2 regions of the Actinomadura geliboluensis genome follow, and region 1 is predicted to be linked to the other one. Evidence: riboswitches for the same ligand, from Rfam matches in the RefSeq annotation. Region 1 holds a riboswitch; the other holds the start of a gene.

Region 1 (11,182 bases):
GTCATCATCTGCGAGGACATCGTCGACCACACCAACATCGGGGCGATCTTCCGCTGCGCGGCGGCCCTGGGCGTGGACGCCGCCGTCCTCGCCCCGCGCTGCGCCGACCCCCTCTACCGGCGCTCCGTGAAGGTCTCGATGGGCGCCGTGTTCGCCCTTCCGTACGCCCGCATGACCGACTGGCACAACGACCTGTCGCTGATCCGCGACGCGGGCTTCCAACTCCTGGCCCTCACGCCCGCCCCCGACGCCGAACCCATCGACGACCTGAAACCGGCCGACCGCCGGGCACTCCTCCTCGGCTCCGAAGGCGACGGCCTGTCGTCCCGCTGGCTCCACCAGGCCGACCACCGCGTCCGCATCCCCATGAACGAGACCGCCCGGCAACGCGGCGTCGACTCCCTCAACGTCGTGGCCGCCGCCGCAATAGCCTGCTACGCCCTGACCAGATCATGACTCGAATGGCGCATCAGGCCATTCTGTGAACCGGTGAATCATCGGCGCTTTTTGTCTTCCAGCGGCCCGAGTACACTCGCTCCTTCCCTCTCGCCGACGGCCGTGCCAGTAGCCGGGCGCCGGCCGTCGCCACCTTCCGAAGCGAGGAGGCCGGCGGCGTCATGGTGCTCTGGGACGAGAAAGGTCGCCGCCGATTTGCGCGTTACTTGGAGCGGTCGCCGAGAATTGTGAAGGTGATCTGCGCGGTGCCGGGCATCCTGCTGGCGCTGGAGGTCGCTTTCGGTGCGCTGGCGCTGCTGGACAATGGTGGGGAGGCCCTGGCCACGGGACCGCCGACATCCGCACCTGCACCAGGGATCCGCTGACCGGATGGGTCATGTACCGGTGCGAACTGGAGGGCGCGGACGGCAGGCCGATCGACACGGGCATCTACAAGCTCGAGACGCTCAAGGCGTTCACACCTCCGCACGGCAGGACCGTCTTCGAGATCCGCAAGGCCGCCCAGCGCAGCAAGAGCGAGGCCAGCTACATCGCCGTGGAGCGGGGGACGCCTCGGCACTCGCTCCTCACGCAGTTGCCGGTGCTCCCGCTCGCCTATGCGGTCTTCGTCGCCGTGTACGCATCCCTGTTGCGGCTCCTCCGCCTGATCGCGAAGGCGATCCAGTCCCAGTCGGACTGAGCCGGGGAGGCGCCGGTCTCGCGTCTCAGGGGCCGGTCCGGATGTTCAACCTCTGGCCGATCTCTTCGGCGGTCGGGACGCGGCCGGCGGGGGGATCAGCCATTCCAAGAGCGCGGGGATGGGGCGTCACCGGTCACCTCGGCACGGGGATGGACGTGCCGAGGTCGGCGATGTCCGCCCCCATCGAGACGTAGCCACCCGTTCTCGTAGTCCGGTCATTCTGTCGCCGTTGTTGACGGCAGCGCCGAATGGACGGCCAGACGTATTAAGGCGTGCGGCATCGGAGGCCAAGGATGGTCGAGGAGACCGGCGGCTAGCCGCCCCGCGCGGGCCTTGTGGTGGCGGTGACGGGGGAATCCTCGCTGGTCACTTGCCGAACATGCCGCGGCGCGGGCGCCGGTGCGTTCCCTTCGCGCGCTTGGCGGCGGCCCCGGCGGGCACTCGGCGCCGTCCGAGCCGCAACTGCGTCAGCAGCAGCGAGAACGCGACCATCAGGGCGGCCAGCCAGGCGATCTGCGTGCTCGCCATCCGCTCGAACGTGATGTCCTGCGCGACGGGCGCCTTGTTGCCCTGCAACCGGCTCTGCGGCGTCCCCGCCCCGGGCACCGGGCTCGGTGCCACCGAAGGGCTGGGCGCCTGGATCGGCGGCAGCGCCACCTGCGGATTCCTCGGGCTGAACGACGAGTTCGGCGACGGCGGCACGTACCCGCCCGTCCCGCTCGACGACCCGCTCCCGGACCCCGACCCGCCACTGCCGGACCCGCTGCTCCCGCTCGCTCCCGCCGTCTTCGTGGGGGTGGGCGACGGCTTGGACGGCGTCCGCGACGGCTTCTTCGTCGGCTTGGAGGTCGTCGGCGGTTTTGACGTGGACGGAGGATCGGTGGGCGTCTCGGTCGGCGGATCCGGCTTGATCGGGTTGAAAGTCAGAGCAACCGGCTCGCTGGTCGCCGTCGACTGCTCCTCTCCGAAGTTGCCCACGACCGTCATCGTGACGGTCACGGTGACCGGGGCGTCGATCTCGTCACCGACCTCAACGACGGAGGTGGCCGTCTCCTTCGTGGTATTCACTTCGCCGAAGTCGCACAGTGTCTTATCGAGGTCGCATCCCTTGATGACCTTCGCCTCCACCCCTGAGGGGCTGGAGGCGAGCTTGACCTCGCTGATGCGGACCGCCGAAGCGACTTCCGCGGTGGTGGCGACCGTTGCGGTGACGGAGATCGGCTTCCCCGGCTCCAACTGCTTCTGGGCATCAACGGTGATGGTCAGCTTGGGAGACGCGGCTTCGGCGGCGATGGCGGATGCGCCGCCGGCGGCGAGGACGGCCGCCGTACCGAGACCGATGAACACCGGTTTGATCGCCGATCGGCAGATCACTGCCGCAGCACCTCCGTCGCGTCGCCGTTGGGCGCCCGTGTCCGATATGCACAGCCCGAGGGGTCGCCTCGACAGTCAAGCGAACACGCATCCGCGGGCCAAATCAACCCCGACGGGGGTTAGATCATCTCTTCCCGGACGTCCTCGACGTCGGTGGCGGGAGCCCACGCCTGCCAGACGCCCTGGTCGATGCGGTCGAGACCCATGTTCTCGGCGACGGGGGCGCGTCCTCCCGTGTACTCGACGCGCAGCCAGCTTTCATGCTCGCCGACGATGACGAACCGTTCGCCGCGCCAGCGGCAGGTCGTCCGGACGTACCGGAGGTCCTCGATCTCGGACGCGGGGACGATTCGGCGGTACCGGCCGGGCCGCAGTTCCTCGAAGCCGTCGGTCGGGCCCGGCGCGTACAGCCGGACCTCCCCGTCGGCGCCCGGCGCGGCCTCGAAGTCGCGGCCGAGCCAGCGCGCGACGTACCCGTCCCGGATCACTGCGCGGCCTCCGTCCGTCCGTCGCCGCCCTCGTGGCTCGCCTCCGGCCGCAGCCAGGCGAGCCGGTCGGGGTCGTACATCGCCACGAACCGCTCGGTCCGGTCGCGGCCGAGGTAGTACATCTCCGCCCCGTACGGGAGCCGGGCGCTGTCCACCTTGTACTCGCGGATGGAGCCGGCGCTTCCCGGGGCGAAACCGCCGCCGAGGAACGGCGGCCGCTCGATGACCCAGCCGGACTCGCCCCACGCGGCCAGTTCCGCCTCGTCGCGTCCGCCGAAGGGGACGCGGTAGAGGTCGGGGCAGTAGGCGGGCCACCGGATGACGTACACGCCGTCGTCGGTGACTGAGAACGGGGAGCCGTCGTACAGCAGCCCGAGCGTCTCGTACAACTGGCCGGGCGTCTGCAGTTCGGCGACGTCGCCGGTGGAGTGCACGAACCCGCCGACCCGGTCGTAGCCCTGCTCCAGGTACCAGGAGACGAGCCCGTGCGGGACGACCTTCTGCATGATGGTGGGGGACGAGACGCGGTCGTCCAGGTCGGACGGCAGCCGCACCGGCTCCGGCTGCGGCTCCGGTTCCGGTTCGGGCTCCGGACGCGGCGGCGGCAGAAGCGGAACCTCGGGCCGCGCCGGGACGAGCCCGACCCGCACCGCCCACTCGCTGAGCGCCCGCACCTGGTCGCCCTGCAGCGACGCCCCGATGCGCGTGCCCGGGTTGAGGAGCATCGCCCAGTCCTCGCGGGGCCACGCGCCGATCAGCTCGCGGAAGTCGGCGTACACGAAACGCGACTCGGGCAGCACCTCGCGCAGCCGCACCAGCGACGTGAACACCCGCACGGACGACTCGTCGCGCAGCGCCGCGTCCCACCGGAACTCGTGCTGTATGGGCGTCACCTCGAGCGGCGCCTCGTCCGGGATGGGGACGAGCACGTTGGCGTTCAGCAGCACCCGCAGGAACGCGTCGGAGTCGCCGCTCGACGCGGCCTCGTAGAGCTCCTGGTCGATGCGGTTCCCGGGCTCGAACGCCGGCTCGGGCTCCGCGACGGCCCGCAGACCGCGCGGCCCCGGCGCACCCGCCTCGCCTTCACCGGCCACGGCCGGCGGTGCGGGTTCGGTCGGCGGCAGTGGCTCGGCCGAGCGCACGGGCTCGACCGGCGGCACGGGCTCGACCGGGGACACGGACTCGACCGGCGCGGGCACGGACTCGACCGGCGGTGGTACGGGCTCGACCGGCGGTGGTACGGGCTCGACCGGCGGTGGTACGGGCTCGACCGGCGGTGGTACGGGCTCGACGGGACGGGGGGCCGGGAGGTCGGACGAGCCGAAGTCGCCGTACGGGGATTCGGCGCCCGCGTCCCGTCCGCCCGGCGGGATGCCCTGCGCCGGAGCGCTGCCGAAGTCCGCGCGGTGAGCCCCGGGCTCGCCGGGCTCTCCGAAGCCGCCCGGAGCGCCCGCGGGCGGGACGGCCGTTCCGGGGGCGTCCGCCGGAAGCCCCGGAAGTCCGCTGTTGGGGAGTGCCGTCGGCGGCTGCTCGTGCGGGGCGGGAACGTCGTGACCGGGTGCGTCGGCCGGACGCCCTGGCACCTCACCGGACGGAGTCGTCCCCGCGGGTGCGCCAGACGGCGGGACTGGGAGCCCGCCGGTGTCGCCGCCGAAGGCCGTGGCAGGCGCTTCGGTCGGACCGGCCACGGGGGCTGCCGGTGGCGGGGTGGTGTGGCCGCCGGTGTTGGTGACGGGTGCGGGGGGTGCGTCGGTCGGGCCGGTCAAGGGGGCTGCCGGTGGCGGGGTGGTGTGGCCGCCGGTGCTGGTCACGGGTGGGGCGGGTGCGTCGGTCGGGCCGGTCAAGGGGGCTGCCGGTGGCGGCATGGTGTGGCCGCCGGTGTTGGTGAAGGGCGTGCCGGGGGTGTCCGCTGGACGGCTCGGGAGGTCGTGCGGCGGCGGGGGCGCGAGCTCTTCGGGCGTCGTGACGGAGGGGTCCGGTGCGGCCGCCGGGCCGGGCAGGGGGGCCTCCGGCTGCGGGCGCGCGGGTCCGGCGCTGTCCGCGCTGGGGAGGGCGGGTGCGTCGGCCGGGTCGCCCAAGGGGGCCTCTGGCTGCGGGAGCGAGTGGCCGCCGGTTCCTTCGCCGGGCGTCGTGGCAGGGGGCGGCGGTGAGCCGGTCGGGCCGCCCAGGGGAGTTTCCGGTGGTGGCGGGGCGGTGGGGCCGGGTTGGCTCAGGAGGTCCGTGCCGTGTGCGCCTGCCTGCTCGGGGGCGGCGGGCGGGGCCGCCTGAGCGGTGGGAACGGCTTCGTGTCGGGAGCCCGCGTGGTGGCCGGCGTCGGTGCCGCGAGCCGGTTCGGGGGCGGGTGCGGGTGCGTCTTCGTGCGGCGGGCCGGCGTGGCGGCCGCGGTCGGCGGACGCGTCCGGCGGGACGGCGGGCGCCACCGGGACGGCCGGGGTCTCCGGCGGCGGGGGCGTGGACGCCGACGGCGGGGCCGCCGGGAGGCGCAGCGTGCGGAGCTGCTCGCCCGGCATCGACGCGTCGATGGGCGTGCCCGGGTTGAGGACGAGCGTCCACTCGGTGTCGGGCCAGGCGGCGACCATCTCGTGCAGGCTCGGCATGATGAAGCGGGACGAGCCGATGGCGTCGTTCATCCACTTCAGCGACGTGAACACCTGGATGGACGTCCGGCCGTGGACGGGGATCGGCCGCCACGGGAACTCGGGGTCGCCGGGGACGATGCCCCACGGGGTGTCGGCGTCGGCGGGCAGCAGCACCTGCGCGCCCAGCAGGATCTTGTAGAAGCCCTCGGTGTCGCGGCGCCGGGCGGTGTCGAACAGGCGCTGCTCGATGTCGTTCTGCGGCTCGAAGCGGTCGGTCATGCGCTGCGCGGCGCGCTGGTCGGCCCAGGTGGCGAGGCCGGGGAGCTGCTGGGCGAGGACGGTGCCGCCCGCGGGGGAGCCGGAGTTGATGGCGAGGAGCCAGTCGTGGTTCGGCCAGTAGCGCAGGACGACGGTGAACGGCAGCGTGATGTACTCGGTGCCCGGCGGCGACGCCTCCGTGAGGCGCTCGGGCGAGGTGAAGACGGGCACGACCGTGGAGCCGTCCACCTCGCGGGTCTGCCAGGGGAAGCCGGGCCGGCCGGGGCGCAGCGCGAAGTCGAGGTCGGGCGGGACGGGCAGCAGCACGTCGGTGGCCGCGAGCGTCTGCAGGAACAGGTCGTGGTCGTTGTTCGCGGCGGCCCGCAGCAGCTCGCGCTCGACGTCGTTCGCGGGCTGGAACTCGGGGCGGGGCGACTGCCGGGGCAGCTCGCGGTGCTGGTCGCGGAGCTCCTCCCAGGCGGCGGGCGCGCGGCCGACCCGCGGCGGCCGCCCGTCGCCCTCGGCGACCTGGCGCACGAACCAGGCCGGCATCCGCGCCTCGATCGGCAGCACGGCGCCGACGCCGTGCGCGGGCGCGTCGATGGCGAGCCACCAGCGGGCGTCCGGCCAGGTCTCGGCGATGTCGCCGAACCGGACGGTCATGAAGTGCCGGTAGGACGGCCCGAGGCAGGCGCGCATCGCCGACGCCGACGTATAGACCAGCACGTGGACGCGGCCGTCCTCCTCCTGGGTCGGCCACGACGGCTGCGTCTCGTTGGCGAGGACGCCGTCCACCAGTTCCGGCGGGACGGGGACGACGAGTTCGCTGTCCGCGAGGAGGCGGAAGTAGCCCTCCTGGTCCCCGGCCCGGACGGTCTCCTGAAGCCGGTGTTCAAGCTCCGACGTGGGTCGCCACGCGTCGGCCACGGTCGCCACCCCCTGTTTCCTCCGTGCTCGTCCCCGCGCGACTGCCTACGCTACATGGGCGAACAGGACCAAAGAGCATATTCGCCCGGCCGTCCGCGGGTCCCCGCAGGTCAGCGCGCCGCCAGCCCGGCGAGGGCGGCGAGCAGCCGGTCGATGTGCTCCTCGCTCGTCCCAATGCCGATGCTGGCGCGCACGGCGGCGGCGTCCCCGCCGGCGAGGTGCCGGACGAAGGGGTGGGCGCAGAACTTCCCGTCCCGGACGCCGATGCCGTGCTCCTCCGACAGCGTAAGCGCCACGTCGCGCGCGTTCCAGCCGTCCACGATGAACGACACGATCCCGACGCGCGGCGCCCGGCCGCCCCACAAGCTCAGCTCCCGGACGGACGGGATCGCGGCCAGCCCCGCCCGCAGCCGTCCGACGAGCGCCTCCTCCCGCGCGGCGAGGTCCGGGAAGGACGCGGAGAGCGCCTCGCACGCGGCGGCCAGCGCGATCGCGCCGAGGACGTTCGGCGACCCGGCCTCGTGCCGCTGCTCGGCGGACGCCGCCCACCGCGTCGTCGCGCCGACCGACGCGCTCGCCCCGCCGCCCTTCAGGTAGGGGTCGGCGGCGCGCAGCCAGTCGGCGCGCCCGGCGAGCACGCCGGCGCCGAACGGCGCGTACAGCTTGTGGCCGGAGAACGCGGCGTAGTCCAGGCCGAGCGCGGTCATGTCGAGCGGCCGGTGCGGGACGAGCTGCGCCGCGTCCACCGCGATGCGGGCGCCGTTGCGGTGCGCGACCCGCGCCAGCTCCTCGACCGGCCACAACTCGCCGGTGACGTTGGACGCGGCGGTGACGATGAGCAGCCGCGGCTCGACCGGGCACGACCGCAGCGCCCGGTCGGCGGCGGTGATGGCCTCGGCCGGGGTCGCGGGCGCGGGAAGCCGCACGGCGCGCTTCCACGGCAGCAGGGAGGCGTGGTGCTCGGACTCGAAGACGACGACGCTCGTCCCGGCGGGGACGGCGTGCGCGAGCAGGTTCATGGAGTCGGTGGTGTTGCGGGTGAACACGACGGCGGAGCGGCGCCAGGCGCCGAGGAACGAGCGGACGGTCTCGCGGGCCTCCTCATAGGCGCCGGTAGTGACCTGGGAGGCGTAGCCCGCACCGCGGTGCACGCTGCTGTAGTACGGCAGCGCGCGGGTGACCGCGTCCTGCACCGCCTCCAGACAGGGTGCGCTGGCGGCGTAGTCGAGGTTGGCGTAGGGGACGCGGCGGCCGTCGCGCAGCGGCACCGGGACGTCCGCCCCGATCACGCGCGGGATCCGGTGAACCCGGACCCCCTCGGTGCGCGTCTCAGCGGGCGTGATGGGGGAGCGGGCGAGCAGCGTGGGCATGCCGGGACCTTCCGGGGTCAGGGACCCCGGGACACAGGCCGGGATCCGCGCTTGCCGGGACGCGGTGGTGCGTCCGGCCAGGTCCTCACCCGGGGCACCCCATCGCGGACGAAGGGTTGCCGGCCAGCAAGCCGGGGCTTGACGCTGGCGCTCATGACCTAATGCGGAATTATATGCGGGTCCGTTCTGGGATCAAGCGGGAGGGGATGCGATGCGGTACGCGGTGGCGCGGGCGCTGGCCGGGGGCGTGATGGTGCTCGGCACCCTGAGCGGGTGCGGGATGCTGGGCGGCAACACCGACCAGGTGTGCGCCGACACGAAGAAGGCGTTCCAGCAGTACATCACCCAGGTGCGGAGCGTGCCGGCGGCCGAGCCGGCGCAGTGGCGGCAGGCGACCGAGCAGCTCGCCGGACGCGTGGACGGGCTTGCGAAGCAGGCCGACGACGCGGCGCTGAGCAAGGCGCTGAAGGCGGAGGCGGGCAGGCTGCGCGCCGCCGCGCCCGCCGTGGGCACCGGCGACGTCTCCCAGCTCGACACGGTGATGCAGGAGACGCCCGCCAAGATCGGCAAGGCCTGCGACTGAGCCCCGCCCGCCCGCTCGCGCCCGCCCGCGCGAGGCGGGCGGGCGCGGGCGGTCACGCCGGGGTGGGCTCAGCCGGTCACGCCGGAGCGGGTCCAGCCGCCGATGCGGCCACCGCCGCCGCCGTCGCCGGTACCGCCGCCGTCACCACCTCCGCCGTCGCCTCCGCCGTCACCGCCGCCGCCGGGGTCGCCGCCTCCGCCGTCACCGCCGCCTCCGCCGTCCGGGGGCTGGATGATGGTCGGCAGCCCGGTCGGCGGGGTCGGGATGTCCGGCTCCTCCGTGGGCGGCTCCGGCTGGGACGGCCCGGTGGTGCGGGGCGGCTGCGGCCCGTCCGGGCTGGTCGGGCGGTTCGGCAGGCCGTTGCCGGTGCCGGGCCGCATCGACGGCGACCCGAACGACTTGGGCTCGTAGTCCTTGATGTCGACGGCGTCGGTCATGTAGGTGCGCCAGATCTGCGCGGGGAGCTGCCCGCCGTACGCGCCGTAGCCCGGGATGTTCAGCGGCTTGCCGTCGCTGCGGAACATCGCGACCGACGTCGCCATCTGCGGGATGAACCCGTTGAACCAGATCGCCTTGCCCTTGTCGGTCGTGCCGGTCTTGCCCGCGACGTCGCGGCCGTCGGGCAGCTGGGCGCCCGTCCCGGTGCCGCCCTCGACGACCTTCTCCATCGCGTACGTCGCGTCCCGCGCGTTCTGCTCGCTGAGCGCCCGCTTGCCCTTCTCGGTGAACGTGCGCTTGTGGTCGTCGTTGTCGGTGACGGCCTTCACCACGAACGGCGCCCGGTACACGCCCTCGGACGCGAACGTCGAGAACACGCCCGCCTGCTGGACGGGGTGCAGCGACACGATGCCGAGCGGGAACGTGGCGGCGCCGCGCTGCGCCTTGGTCATCTGGCTCGCCGGGATGCCCATCTTCTCGGCCATCTCGGCGATCTTCTCGGTGCCGATGTCCTGCCCGAGGTTGACGTAGGCGGTGTTGATCGAGTTCTGGGTGGCGGTGACGAGGTTCACCGACCCGAAGCTCTGGTTGCTGTCGTTGCGGATGGACGACCCCGCGAACGTCTGCGGTGAGCTGCCGTCGTAGGTGGAGCTGAGCGAGCGGCCGTCCTCCAGCGCGGCGGCCAGCGCGATCGGCTTGAACCCGGACCCGGCCTGCGCCCAGTCGCCGAACGCGCTGCTCAGCGCCTCCTCCAGGTAGCCGCGGCCGCCGTAGAAGGCGAGCACCTGCCCGGTGGCCGGGTCGACCGACACCGCCCCGGTGCGGATCTTCTTGCTCATCCCGTCGGGGGCGTTCTGGTTGACGGCCCGCTTCATCGCGTCCATCAGCCGCTTGTCGAACGTCGTGGTGATCTTCAGCCCGCTGCGGTTGAGCTCGTCCTCGCTGTAGCCGCGGCGCTCGGTGAGCTCCTTCTTGGCCACGTTGACCATGTAGCCCTTCTGGCCCTTGAGGACGTCGGTGATCTTCTGCTTGACCGGCGTCGGGAACTCCATCGCGGCGGCGTCGGCGGACGTCAGGTAGCCGTCCCGCGCCATGTTGCCGAGGACGGAGCGCCACCGCTGCTCGGCGGCGGTGCGCTGGGCGCCGGTCGGGTCGGCGAAGTTGCTCGGCTGCTGGATCGCCGCGGCGAGGTAGGCGCCCTCGGCGGGCGTCAGCGCGGAGACGTCCTTGCCGTAGTAGGCGTGCGCGGCGGCCTGCACCCCGTAGGCGTTGCGCCCGAAGTAGATCGTGTTGAGGTACTGCTCCAGGATCCAGTCCTTGGACTTCTCCCGGTCGACCTTCAGCGCGACCATGATTTCTTTGAGCTTGCGGGTGACCGAGCGCTCCTTGCCGATGCCGCCGTAGTAGTTGCGGACCATCTGCTGCGTGATCGTGGACCCGCCCTGCAGCTGCTGCCCGGTGACGGTCGACCAGAACGCCCGCGTCGTGCCCTGCACGGAGACGCCGGGGTCGTCGTAGAAGCTGCCGTTCTCCGCCGCGATGACCGCGTTGCGGGTGCTCTCCGGGATCCGGTCGAGCTTGACCGCGTCCCGGTTGATGCCGGTCTTGGCGATCACGGTCTTGCCGTCGGCGTAGTAGAACGTCGGGCCCTGCGCGATCGCCTTCTCCTGCGGGGACGGGACGGGGGTCAGCAGGTAGGCGACGCCGAACGCGGCGACGCAGAACCCGATGAACCCGAGCAGCAGGAAGACCGTCCGGCGCAGGATGCGGGCCTTGCGGCTGCGCGGCTTGCGCGGGCCGCGGCCGCGGCCCCCGCCGCTCCCGTCGCCGCCTCCGCCGCCGTCGCTTCCGGGCGGCGGCGGTCCTCCGTGCTTGGACGAGGCGGCGGGCATGCTCTTGGTATCACCGCCGTCCGGCGCTCCGACACCGGCGGACGCCGATTCGCCCGCGGGATCGCCCGGTTCGTCGGCTAGATCACCTGGTTCGCCCGGCGCCGTTTCGCCGCCCTCTTCCCGGTCGCCTTCCCGGTC
Region 2 (11,182 bases), on a different contig from region 1:
TCACGGGCGGCGTAGCTGTGCCCGGCCCGGTCGGGCCGGAGATGCTAGAGAGCGGTGCGGGTTTGGTCGGAGAAATCGTCCACTACCTGCGCTGCTGCTTCGACCAGGGCCTTGCCCGTCGGGTCGCCGGTCACTGTCCAGACTTCGCGGTCCTCCTCCTCGACGTCCGTAACGCCGGGGACGGCGCTCAGTGCGTCGGCGATGCGGTGGCGCAGTTCGGATTCGAGGGGGTCAGTGCGGATGAATTCCATGACCCAGACGCTGACGTGCCACCACGGGCCCTCGCGGAGTTTGGAAGCCGATACGGCGCGCAGGTCCGGCTCGTCGGTCTTGCGCAGCCACTCTTCGGCTATCGCGGAGTCGAGTGGCTGAACCTGCTGGATGTCGTCGCTCACGCGGTGGAGGCTATCGGTGCGCGTCCCTTATTCGGGGAGCAGTGCGCGGACGGTCGCCAGGCGTTCGCGGTGGTCCGCCAGCCAGTCGTCGGCGACTTCGATCGTGAGTTCCACGGTCACCAGGAAAGAGTGCGAGTCGACTACGGCCACGTGAACGCGGTCGTAGTCATCGATTTCCAGGTGGATCTCGGTCGCGCGCTGGCCCTCACGCCAGGCGGCGTCGCCTCCCTGTGCCAGGGTGTCGAGGACCTTTTCCCAGGCGGTGAGGTCTTCGGCGTCCAGCCAGGTTTTGATGCCGCCGCTGACGAAATAGCTGCCGACCTCGATCTCTCCGGTGAGGCCGTGGCTCTCCTGGCCCGTCACCCGCAGCACGACGCTGTTCCCGAGGTCGTCGGCGAGGTTGATCAGTTCCGCTGGCACCGCGCCATCGTAGACCCGCGCCCGGCCCCGTGCGGACGGGACCGGGCGGCGGGCGGGGCGTCAGCCTCCGGCGACGGCGGGGATGATCGAGATCTGCGCGCCGTCGGGGGTGGCGGTGTCGAGGCCGTCGGCGAAGCGGACGTCCTCGTCGCCGACGTAGACGTTGACGAAGCGGCGGATCTTGCCGGCGTCGTCCAGGATGCGGGCGGAGATGCCGGCGTAGCTCGCCTCCAGGTCGGCGACGACGGCGCGCAGGGTCGCGCCCTCCGCCTTCACCTCGGACTCGCCGCCGGTGTAGGTCCGCAGGATCGTCGGGATGCGCACGGAAACGCTCATGGGTGCTCCTTTTCTCAGGCGAGGCCGGCGGCGCGGAACGCCTCCAGGGACGGGGCGATGTTCGCGGACGGTGCGACGACCGGGGCGACGGCGTCCAGGGTCTTCAGCCCGTCCCCGGAGTTGATGATCACGGTCTCGGCGGCGGGGTCGAGGGTGCCCGCGTCGATCAGCTTGCGGAGGGTGGCGACGGTGACGCCGCCGGCGGTCTCGCCGAAGATGCCCTCGGTGCGGGCGAGGAGGCGGATGCCCTCGACGACCTCGGCGTCGGTGACATCCTCGACGGCGCCGTTGGTGCGGCGGGCGACGTCCAGGACGTAGGGGCCGTCGGCCGGGTTGCCGATGGCGAGGGACTTGGCGATCGTGTCCGGCTTCACCGGGCGGACGACGTCGTGCCCGGCCTTGAACGCGGCGGCGACCGGGTCGCAGCCGGCGGCCTGGGCGCCGAACACGCGGTACGGGCGGTCCTCGACCAGGCCGAGCTTGATCAGCTCCTGGAACGCCTTGTCGATCTTGGTGAGCTGGGAGCCGGACGCGACCGGGACGACGATCTGGTCCGGGAGCCGCCAGCCGAGCTGCTCGGCGATCTCGTAGCCGAGCGTCTTGGAGCCCTCGGCGTAGTAGGGCCGGACGTTGACGTTGACGAACGCCCAGTCGTCCTGCTCCCCGGCGATCTCCGAGGCGAGCCGGTTGACGTCGTCGTAGTTGCCGTCGACCGTCACGAACGTCCCGCCGTACACGGCCGTCGTGATGATCTTCTGGGCTTCGAGGTTGGACGGGACGAACACGGCGCTGCGGATCCCGGCGCGGGCCGCGGCGGCGGCGACCGCGTTGGCGAGGTTGCCGGTGGACGGGCAGGCCAGCACCTTGAAGCCGAGTTCGCGGGCGGCGGCGAGCGCGACGGCGACGACGCGGTCCTTGAACGAGTGGGTCGGGTTGCCGCTGTCGTCCTTCACCCACAGGCTCTGCAGGCCGAGGCTCTCGGCGAGGTTGTCGGCGCGGACGAGCCGGGTCAGGCCGGGCTCGGTGTTGGGGGTGTCGGCGACGTTCGCCGGGACGGGCAGCAGCCCGCGGTACCGCCAGATGTTGCGGGGCCCGGACGCGATGGACTCCCGGGTGACGCCCTGGAAGTCGTAGGCGATCTCCAGGGGGCCGAAACACTCTTCACAGGCGTAGAAAGGGCCGAGATCGCGGGTGGTGCCGCATTCGCGGCAGACGAGCGCGGTCGCGGGTCCGAGGTCTGTGGCAGGCGTGAGTGCCATGAAGCGAGGCCTTTCTCCCCATCTTCCCTGCGCCACCTTGGTCGCAGGCCGGAGTTGGCACCATCTCCCGGCCGGCCTCGCAGGATCGCGACGCGCCACAGCCGGGTGGTTGCCGGGGCTTCGCAGGGCCGGTCCCTCCACCCCTCTGGATGAGCGGTATTCAGTTGTCGTCACGAGTGCTTTGAACTCGTATGCGTGACTTTACATGAACTGACCGGATGCCAGACAGCCGGGTCCACCGGTTGAGACGGTACCCGGATGAGGTCTTGATCACGCCGCCGACCCCTCGCGCGCGGGGCGCTGGGTCGGGTCGAGGAACACGTGCCGGATGATCGGGATCCGCTCGCGGAGCCGCCGGTCGATCTCGCCGGCGACGTCCTCGGCCTGGTCGGCGCTGATCGCGTCGGAGAAGTTGACCTTGGCGGCGACGAGCAGCTGCTCGGGCCCGAAGTGCATGGTGAGCAGCTCGTCCACGCCGGTCACGCCGGGCGCGCGGAGGATCTCCGCGCGGATCACGCGCTGGTCGGCGGGGTCGGCGGCCCGCCCGATGAGCAGGACGGAGCTCTCCCGGCCGATCAGCAGCGCGAGCCCGGCGAGCAGCACGCCGATGAGGACGGACGCGAGCCCGTCCCAGAAGTCCGACCCGGTCAGCTGCCGCAGCACCAGCCCGCCGGCGGCGAGCGCGAGGCCGACCATCGCGGCGCTGTCCTCGAACAGCGCGGTCTTGAACGTCAGGTCGGGCGACCGGCGGACGTGCTCGACGAGGTCGCGGCCGTTCTCGCGGGTCTCCTTGCGGGCCTGGTAGAAGGCGCGTATCCAGGACGTGCCCTCCAGCACGGCGGCGAGGGCGAGGACGGCGTAGGCGAGCCAGACCGCGGTGCCGGTGCCGCCGTGACCGGTCATGGTCAGCACGCCCTCGAAGATCGAGAACCCGGCGCCGGCGATGAAGATGCCGAACGCGGCGAGCAGCGACCAGACGTACCGCTCGTTGCCGTAGCCGAAGGGGTGCCGCCGGTCGGGGGGGCGTTCGCTGCGCCGCAGCGAGGCGAGGAGGAAGGACTGGTTGAGGGTGTCCGCCACGGAGTGGGCGCTCTCGGCGAGCATCGCGCTGGATCCGGCCAGCAGGCCGGCGACCAGCTTGACGATCGCGAGGACGAGGTTGGCCGCTCCGGCGACGAGCACGGTCTTCGTCGTCTCGGACCTGCTCATCCGAATCGGTTACCCCGCGCGCCGCCCGCTAATCGCGCCGGATCCGGCCGCCGCGGGGGCTTGCGGCGCCCGTGGTGCAAACCACGCGGGTCACTGTGGAGCGCCTGCGTCCCAACTGAGACCCTGCCGGTATGAGCCAAGTGCTGGTGGCGTCCAACCGAGGCCCTGTGTCGTTCTCGCTGTCGGAGGACGGGGAGCTGGCCATGCGGCGCGGTGGGGGCGGGCTGGTGTCGGGCTTGGCCGCCGTCACGGGCGCCCCGCGCGACCCTGGGCCGCCACGTCCCGCGCAGCAGGCGGAGGCGCCTTCTTCAGCCGCGGACGTGCTGTGGGTGTGCGCGAGCCTCGGTGAGGGCGATCGGACTGCTGCTCGCCGTTCACCGGACGGCCGCATAGACCTGGCGGGTTACGACACCGGTGGCGCGGCCGTACGGATGCTCGACATCCCGGAGGCGACCTTCGACCGTGCGTACAACGGCGTGGCCAACTCGACGCTGTGGTTCGTCCACCACCTGCTGTACGACACCCCGCGCAGCCCTCATTTCGACGCGCGCGCACGGCGTGACTGGCAGTCCTATGAGGCGTACAACGCGGCCTTCGCGGACGCCTTGGCACGGGACGCCTCCCATGGCGCGAAGGCGGCGATCCAGGACTACCACCTGTCGCTCGCTCCGCGGATGCTGCGGGACCGTCGGCCCGACTTGAGGATCGTCCACTTCTCCCACACGCCTTGGGCGCCGCCTGAGTACTTCAGGCTGCTGCCGGACGACATCGGGGCGCAGGTCCTGATGGGCATACTCGGCGCCGACCACGCCGGGTTCCTCACTGAGCGGTGGGCTTCGGCGTTCCTCGACTGCTGCGAACTGCTTCCGGGTGCGCGCGTCGACCGGTCGGCCCGGACCGTCACCTGCGCAGGGCACACCACACACGTGGGCGTCCATGGCCTCGGCGTGGACGAGGCGGCACTGCGCAAGCGCGCGTCCCAGCAGGACGTAGTGGAGCGGGCCCGCGCGCTGAAGGAGCAAGTGGGCGACCGCCAGCTCATCGTGCGGATCGACCGGACCGAACTGTCGAAGAACATCGTGCGCGGCCTCGCCGCCTACCGGGAGATGCTCGTCAACCATCCCGAGTGGCGCGGGCGCGTGGTGCATCTGGCGTTCGCCTATCCGTCGCGCTACGACCTGCCCGAGTACCGCGAGTACACCGCGGCCGTCCAGCGAATGGCCGCGCAGATCACCGAGGAGTTCGGCACGGCCGACTGGGATCCGCTGATCCTCCAGGTGAACGACGACTATCCGCGGTCGCTCGCCGCCTACGGCCTGGCGGACGTCCTGCTGGTCAACCCCATCCGGGACGGCATGAACCTGGTGGCGAAGGAAGGGCCCGTCCTGTCGGAGCAGGGCTGCGCGCTCGTTCTCTCACGGGAGGCGGGGGCGGCGTCCGAATTGTCGGAGGACGCCCTGATGGTCAACCCGTACGACGTGTCGCAGACGGCGGAGACCCTGCACCAGGCGCTGCTGATGCCGCGCGGGCTGCGGTCCGAGCGCTGCGCCCGCCTCGCCGCCGCCGCGGCGGCCCTCCCGCCGCAGCGCTGGTTCGCCGACCAGCTCGCCGCCCTGGACTGACCCGCGGCGCGCTGCGGGCGCGTCAGCCGGCGCTGGTGGACGTCTCGGTTGGCAGCTTGCACTCGACCGGGTTCGGCTCGTGGCGCTGCTTCCAGCGCTCGCGCAGCGCGTCCTTGCTCTGCGCCATCCGGCGGTGGGCGCTGACCCGGGTGAAATGGGCGAGCTGCGACGCGGGCGGCTTCGGCAGGCCGCTCGGCTCGTAGCCGTACTCGGCGAGCCGCTCCCCGAACGCGGCCTCCGCCAGGCTGATCTCCCAGGGGTCGAGCCGCTCCGCCCACGACCCGATGCGGCCCGTGTTGACGGCGTCGTGCGTCCGGCCGTGCCACCGCTTGCGGGACGGGACGGTCCGCCGCGCGAGCCCCTCCGGATGCGTCATCACCGGGTCGAAGTCCTCGCCGAGGAACCCGCAGAGCCGCGCCAGCTCGTCGGCGGGGTCCGCGACGAGCCGCTCGTACTGCAGCTCGTAGTAGGTGTCGGGGCCGAGGCGGTGCGCGAGCCGGCGGCCCTGGTCGATCGTCTCCCGCCAGAGCGAGATGGCGTGGTGGACGTCGCCGTCGTACCAGGGCATCTCCAGCAGCGAGGCGACGCAGTCCCGGCCGTCCCGGACGAGGTGGACGAACTGCGCGTCCGGGAACATCCGCAGCAGCGTGCTCGCGTACCGGGCGTAGCTCGGCCGCTTGTCGCCCCAGCGCGGCTTGCCGTGCAGCCGCGCGTAGGCGCGGAAGACGGTGCCGAGCGCGGAGCCGAGCGTGGGCGGCCCGGCGACGATCTCCTCGATGACCGCGTCGGCGTCCAGGCCGAGGGCGTGCACCTTGGTCGACCGGTCGCCCATGATCCACTCCGCGAGGGCGCGCCTGTTCTTGCTCTCCGCGAGGTCACCGAAGTCGCACCGCCCCGTATAGGCGGGGAGCACGAACTTCGTCTCCCCCGGGATCGCGATGCGCGGGTGCGAGTGGAGCATCAGCCGCAGCAGCGTCGTCCCCGAGCGGGCGCAGCCGAGGACGAAGATCGGGCGGTCGTGACGGGAGGCCGGTCCTGATGGCATGCACCGATGCTGGTGGACGCGCGCATGCCGCGGCCTGCGTTCTTGACGCACCGTGACCGGTCGATGACCGACCCTTGACGGCCGGCCCGGCGCCGCCGGGCCGCACCGCCGACCGTCAGGTGTAGGACTCGCCCAGCGTCTGCCTGACCTGCTTGCGCGCCTCGTGGATGCGGGACTTGACCGTGCCGAGCGGCAGCTTGAGCTGCTCGGCGATCTCCGCGTACTCCAGCTGGGACACGTCCCGCAGGACGAGGGCCTGGATGAGGTCGGGCTTGCGGGCCTCCAGGTCCTCCATGGCGTCGAGGATGTCGACCCGGGAACCGGCGATGACGCTGGTGCGGCGCGGGTCGGGGCGCTGCTGGGGCAGCTCGCCCGCCTGCTCGACCGAGCGCCGCTTCAGCGACCGGTAGGTGGAGCGGGCGGAGTTGGCGACGACCACGTGCAGCCAGGTGCTGAACCGCGACCGGCCCTCGAACCGGTGGATGTTGCGCGCGACCTGGAGCAGTGCGTCCTGGCATGCCTCCTCGGCGTCCTGCCGGCACGGCAGGAACCGCGAACTGTGCCGCAGCACGTCCGGCTCGATCTTGCGGAGGAGCTCGTTGAGCGCGCCCTGGTCGCCCTGGGCGGCCCTCACCGCCAGCTCCTCGGTCCTCTCGTCGAATGCCATGCCGCCTCATTGCTCGTTCGCGGGGTCACCCCGTTTGCTGGGATGATACGGGAGTGTCTTTCCCACCAGCTGTAGGCCGTTACCGAATCGATCGCGTCCTGGGTTCGGGGGCGTTCGCCTCGGTGTGGCTGGGGCACGACGACGCCCTGGAGTCACAGGTCGCCATCAAGGTCCTGAACAGCAATCTGATCGACGATCTGGACGTGCGCAACCGGTTCCTGGAGGAGGCCCGGATCCTGCGCCGCGCCGACTCCGAGCGGCTCGTCCGCGTCCACGACATCGGGGAGCTGCCGGACGGCCGCCCCTACTTCGTGATGTCGTACGCCGACCGGGGGACGCTCGGCGACCGGATGCGCGAACGGCCACTTCCGGTCAGCGAGGTGGTCGCGCTGGCCGAGCAGATCGCCTACGGCGTCGAGGTGATCAACACGCTCGGGGTGATCCACCGGGACCTCAAGCCGTCCAACGTGCTGTTCCAGTCGACGCCGGACGGCGGCGAGAAGCTGCTCATCGCCGACCTCGGCCTGGCCAAGGCCCTCGCGCACGCGTCGGGGGCGTTCACGCTGCCTGTCGGCACCCCCGGCTACATGTCGCCGGAGCAGGCGCGGTTCGGCGGCGGGCTGGACGTCCGCGCCGACGTGTACGGGCTCGGCGCGCTGACCTACCACATGATCACCGGACGGGCCCCCGGCCCGGCCCCGGTCAAGTCGCCGCCGAGCGAGCTGCGCGAAGGGCTGCCGCCCGCGTTCGACCAGGTCATCATGCGGGCGCTGGAGGTGGAGCGGGAGAAGCGGTGGCCGACCGCGGAGGCGTTCGCGGAGGCCCTGTCCACGCTGCGTCCGACGACGGCGCCTCCTGCGCAACCCGTGCAAGCCGGGCCGCCGGCGCAGCCCGCGCCCGTACCCGCGCCGCACGGCCCGCGGATCGACGCGGACGCGACCGTGCAGGACTTCTACCGGGACGGTTCCAAGGCACGTCCCCCGGCGCCCGCCGCCGGGCCGGCGGGCCCGGCCGACATGCAGACCCGGCTCGACCAGCCCATGGAGGACGACGTCCACACGTCCGAGATGCGCCTCCCGCCGCGCCCTCAGGCCGGTGCGGAGGCGACGATCGTGGACGAGCCGGGCGGACGCGCCGTCCCGTTCGGGCAGCCCGAGGGGCCCACGTCCCCGGACAACGACAATGACCGCACGGTCGCCTACCAGCAGCCGCCGCCGGCGCAAGGCGGCGACAACAAGACGGCGGTCTTCCCGACGCAGCCGCCTCCGCAGGGCGGCGGCGCCCCCGGCCAGCCGATGGGCCCGCCCCCGCCCGGCCCCTACGGCGGCCCGCTGCCGCCCACGGGCTTCCAGGCGCCCCCGGTCCAGGGACAGGGGCAGGGACAGGGCCAGGGGCCCGGCGGCAAGCAGGGCGGCGGGCTGATGAGCCGGCTCGGGGGCGGCGGCGCCGGCGGGCCCGGCGGCGGCGCGCCCAAGAAGTTCGTCACGCCGCTGATCATCACCGTGGTCGTGCTGGCGGTCGCGCTCGTCGGCGGTCTGACGCTCGGCCTGCTGTTCTCCGGCGGGGACGGCGGGGGCGACAAGGACAAGAAGAAGACGCCGGCCGTCCCGAAGGACTTCGTCGCCGTCTCCGACGCCGCGGGCAAGATCAAGACCGCGGTGCCGAAGGCGTGGCCGAAGGGCCAGGAGCAGACGTGGTCGCCGTCCACCGTCCAGCTGAACGACCCGCAGGCCCGGCCGGTGCTGCGCGCGACCCCGGACAAGGCGGCGTTCCTCGGCAACGGCAAGGGCCCCGGCGTCTTCATCGGCGTCACCACGGACCTGCGCCCCGGCCAGCTGCCGCCGCCGAGCGCGGCCGCCCACCCGCAGTGCACGAAGGCCGCGCCGGAGAACTACACGACGCCGGACGGCGCCCTCAGCGGGACGATCACCCGCTTCACCGCCTGCAAGGTCGGCACGCCGTCGGTCACGGAGATCGGCCTCAAGGACAAGGCCGGCAAGTTCGGCCTGTGGATCAGGGTCAAGGAGACCGACGACCGCGAGGCCACCAAGGACATCCTGGACCACCTGAAGGTCACCGGCCCCTGACCCGGCGCGCCGCCGAGCGCCCACCTCTCGAAACGCGCCCCGCGAGGACCACCTCGCGGGGCGCGTTTCGCATGCGCCGGCACCCGAGGCTTGCGTGCGACATGTTTCCGATATATCGTTAATGCATCGCAACCGATCACTAGTAAAGGAGACCGCGATGCACGAGCACACGATGCGAAGGCGCGACGGCTTCTGGGGACCCCAGGAGCGCGGGCGCCGCGGCGGGCCGTTCGGCCCGTGGGGCGGTCCGGGCTTCGGTCCCGGCGGACCCGGGTTCGGCCCCGGCGGTCCGGGCCCCGGCCATCACGGCCGCGGTGGGCGCGGCCGGCGGACCCGGCGCGGCAACGTCCGGGCGGCACTGCTCGCCCTGCTCGCCGAGCGCCCCATGCACGGCTACGAGATGATCCAGGAGCTGGACGGCCGCACCGGCGGCGTCTGGCGGCCGAGCCCCGGCTCGGTCTACCCGACCCTCCAGATGCTGGAGGACGAGGGCCTGGTCAGCAGCGAGGAGCAGGGCGGCAAGCGGCTGTTCTCCCTCACCGACACCGGCCGTGAGGAGGTGTCGGCGCAGACCACCGCCCCCTGGGACGAGGTCACCGAGGCCGCCGGCGAGAACGTCCTGCGTGGACGCGAGGCCGTCGGCCAGCTGATGGGTGCCCTCCACCAGGTGATGGCGGTCGGCAGCGAGGCGCAGAAGGCGCGCGCGCTGGACGTCGTCAACGACGCCCGCCGCCGCCTCTACGGGATCCTCGCCGACGACCCCGAAGCCGAGTGAACCCGGCGGCGGGTCACCCCGCACGACAGGAACCGCCGCGGCCCACAACGGGCCGCGGCGGTTCCGTGTTCAGTCTCCGCGCGGGAAGGGCGCCCGCTTGGCGAGCTGGTCCGCCATGTAGAGCTGCTTCCACACGTACAGGCCCATGTCGGAGCGCTTGATGCCGCGCTCGACGGGGACGTCCACCGTGGCGCGCACCAGGAACGCCGAGCCCGGCGGCATGTACTTGTCGCCGCCGTCCCCCGACACCAGCGCGGCGCCCGCGAGATGCCGGACGACCTGGCTCTTGGTCGGCGGCGTGCACATGTCCTCGGGGACGCCCGCCTGCGGCATGCACCGGCCGCGCGCGTCCGCCGTGACGAGGTTCCGCCTGACGAACACGTCGCCGGGGAAGTCGAGCAGGACCTGCTTCTGCGTCGGGTTGCTGAGGATGTACTCGATGTAGGCGAACGACGTCCCCGACGGCGGTGAGGACTGCGACGCCGTCTCCACGCCGCCGCTGACCCCGTCCGTCACGGCCGCGATCCTGTACTGGGACCCGTCGGCGGTGCCGACCGTGATCGGCTTCCCGGCGTCGGGCAGCTCGCCGGTGCCGGCCGGGGGCTGCTCCCCGGCGGCCGGGGCCGCGCCCGTCCCGCCATCGTCGCCCGATCCGGGGGTGAGGATGAGGCCGGCCGTGACCAACCCGGCCAGCACGAGCACGCCCGCCGCGACGAGCCCGCTGCGGCGCCCCGCCCGGCGGCGCGCCCGCCGCTCGCGCTCCCGCTCCCGCGATCCGAGCCGGACCTGCACGCCGCTCGTCTCGCGCACCCCCATCGGCCCGGTCGTGGACGACCGCTCCGCACGCCGCGAGTAAGGCTCCTGCGCCTCGGGCACCCCGGCCCACTCCGCGTCCCCAGTCCCCTGAACACCTGGCGCACCACCACCAGGCTGCGCACCTCCAACGGGCTGCGCGGTGGGGTTGAGGTCTGCAGGGCGACCGGGCTCCACGATGGGGCCTGGTTGCGCCGGGCCCGCGGGCTGGGCGGGGCTGGTGGGGTAGGCGGACGACGTGGGCATGTTGAGGGTTTGCGGGAGTCCGCCCGGCTGAGGCAGGACGGGCTCCGGCGGCGCGGCGGGCGGGGGCGTCCCCCAGACGCGCGGGGGCGCCTCGGCGGCGGGCGGCGTCTGGACGATGGGACGGTTCGGCGCGCCCGGTGGGATCGGGGCGCCCGGCGGCCGCACGGGCGTGCCCTCCCGTGGCGTGGCCCTGGGGAGGCCGTGGGCGGGCGTGTGCCCGGCTCCGTCCGGACCGCGCGGGACTCCCGGTTCCATGTCCACCGTCAAGCCTCCCCTGTCCTCGCGTGGTCCCCCGTGAACCACGCTTA

The links. Region 1 has a riboswitch for S-adenosylmethionine ahead of ACGFI1_RS41305 (aminotransferase class V-fold PLP-dependent enzyme). Riboswitches for the same ligand answer to the same signal wherever they lie in the genome.
Region 2: another riboswitch for S-adenosylmethionine. It lies ahead of thrC (threonine synthase); the one in region 1 lies ahead of ACGFI1_RS41305 (aminotransferase class V-fold PLP-dependent enzyme).

What each region holds. Positions count from the first base shown of each region.
Region 1 is NZ_JBICUA010000019.1:53,250-64,431, reverse strand. It holds gene ACGFI1_RS41335 (TrmH family RNA methyltransferase) at 1-456, shown strand, start outside; gene ACGFI1_RS41330 (hypothetical protein) at 618-821, shown strand; gene ACGFI1_RS41325 (hypothetical protein) at 833-1,135, shown strand; gene ACGFI1_RS41320 (hypothetical protein) at 1,502-2,509, opposite strand; gene ACGFI1_RS41315 (hypothetical protein) at 2,629-2,997, opposite strand; gene ACGFI1_RS41310 (SseB family protein) at 2,994-6,770, opposite strand; gene ACGFI1_RS41305 (aminotransferase class V-fold PLP-dependent enzyme) at 6,872-8,131, opposite strand; SAM riboswitch class IV at 8,174-8,290, opposite strand; gene ACGFI1_RS41300 (hypothetical protein) at 8,343-8,714, shown strand; gene ACGFI1_RS41295 (transglycosylase domain-containing protein) at 8,783-11,182, opposite strand, start outside.
Region 2 is NZ_JBICUA010000025.1:29,017-40,198, reverse strand. It holds gene ACGFI1_RS44275 (hypothetical protein) at 45-395, opposite strand; gene ACGFI1_RS44270 (DUF5959 family protein) at 423-815, opposite strand; gene ACGFI1_RS44265 (MoaD/ThiS family protein) at 876-1,151, opposite strand; gene thrC (threonine synthase) at 1,166-2,410, opposite strand; SAM riboswitch class I at 2,426-2,566, opposite strand; gene ACGFI1_RS44255 (cation diffusion facilitator family transporter) at 2,681-3,619, opposite strand; gene ACGFI1_RS44250 (alpha,alpha-trehalose-phosphate synthase (UDP-forming)) at 3,751-5,241, shown strand; gene ACGFI1_RS44245 (sulfotransferase family protein) at 5,264-6,286, opposite strand; gene ACGFI1_RS44240 (RNA polymerase sigma factor) at 6,402-6,953, opposite strand; gene ACGFI1_RS44235 (serine/threonine-protein kinase) at 6,947-9,040, shown strand; gene ACGFI1_RS44230 (PadR family transcriptional regulator) at 9,198-9,815, shown strand; gene ACGFI1_RS44225 (hypothetical protein) at 9,885-10,691, opposite strand.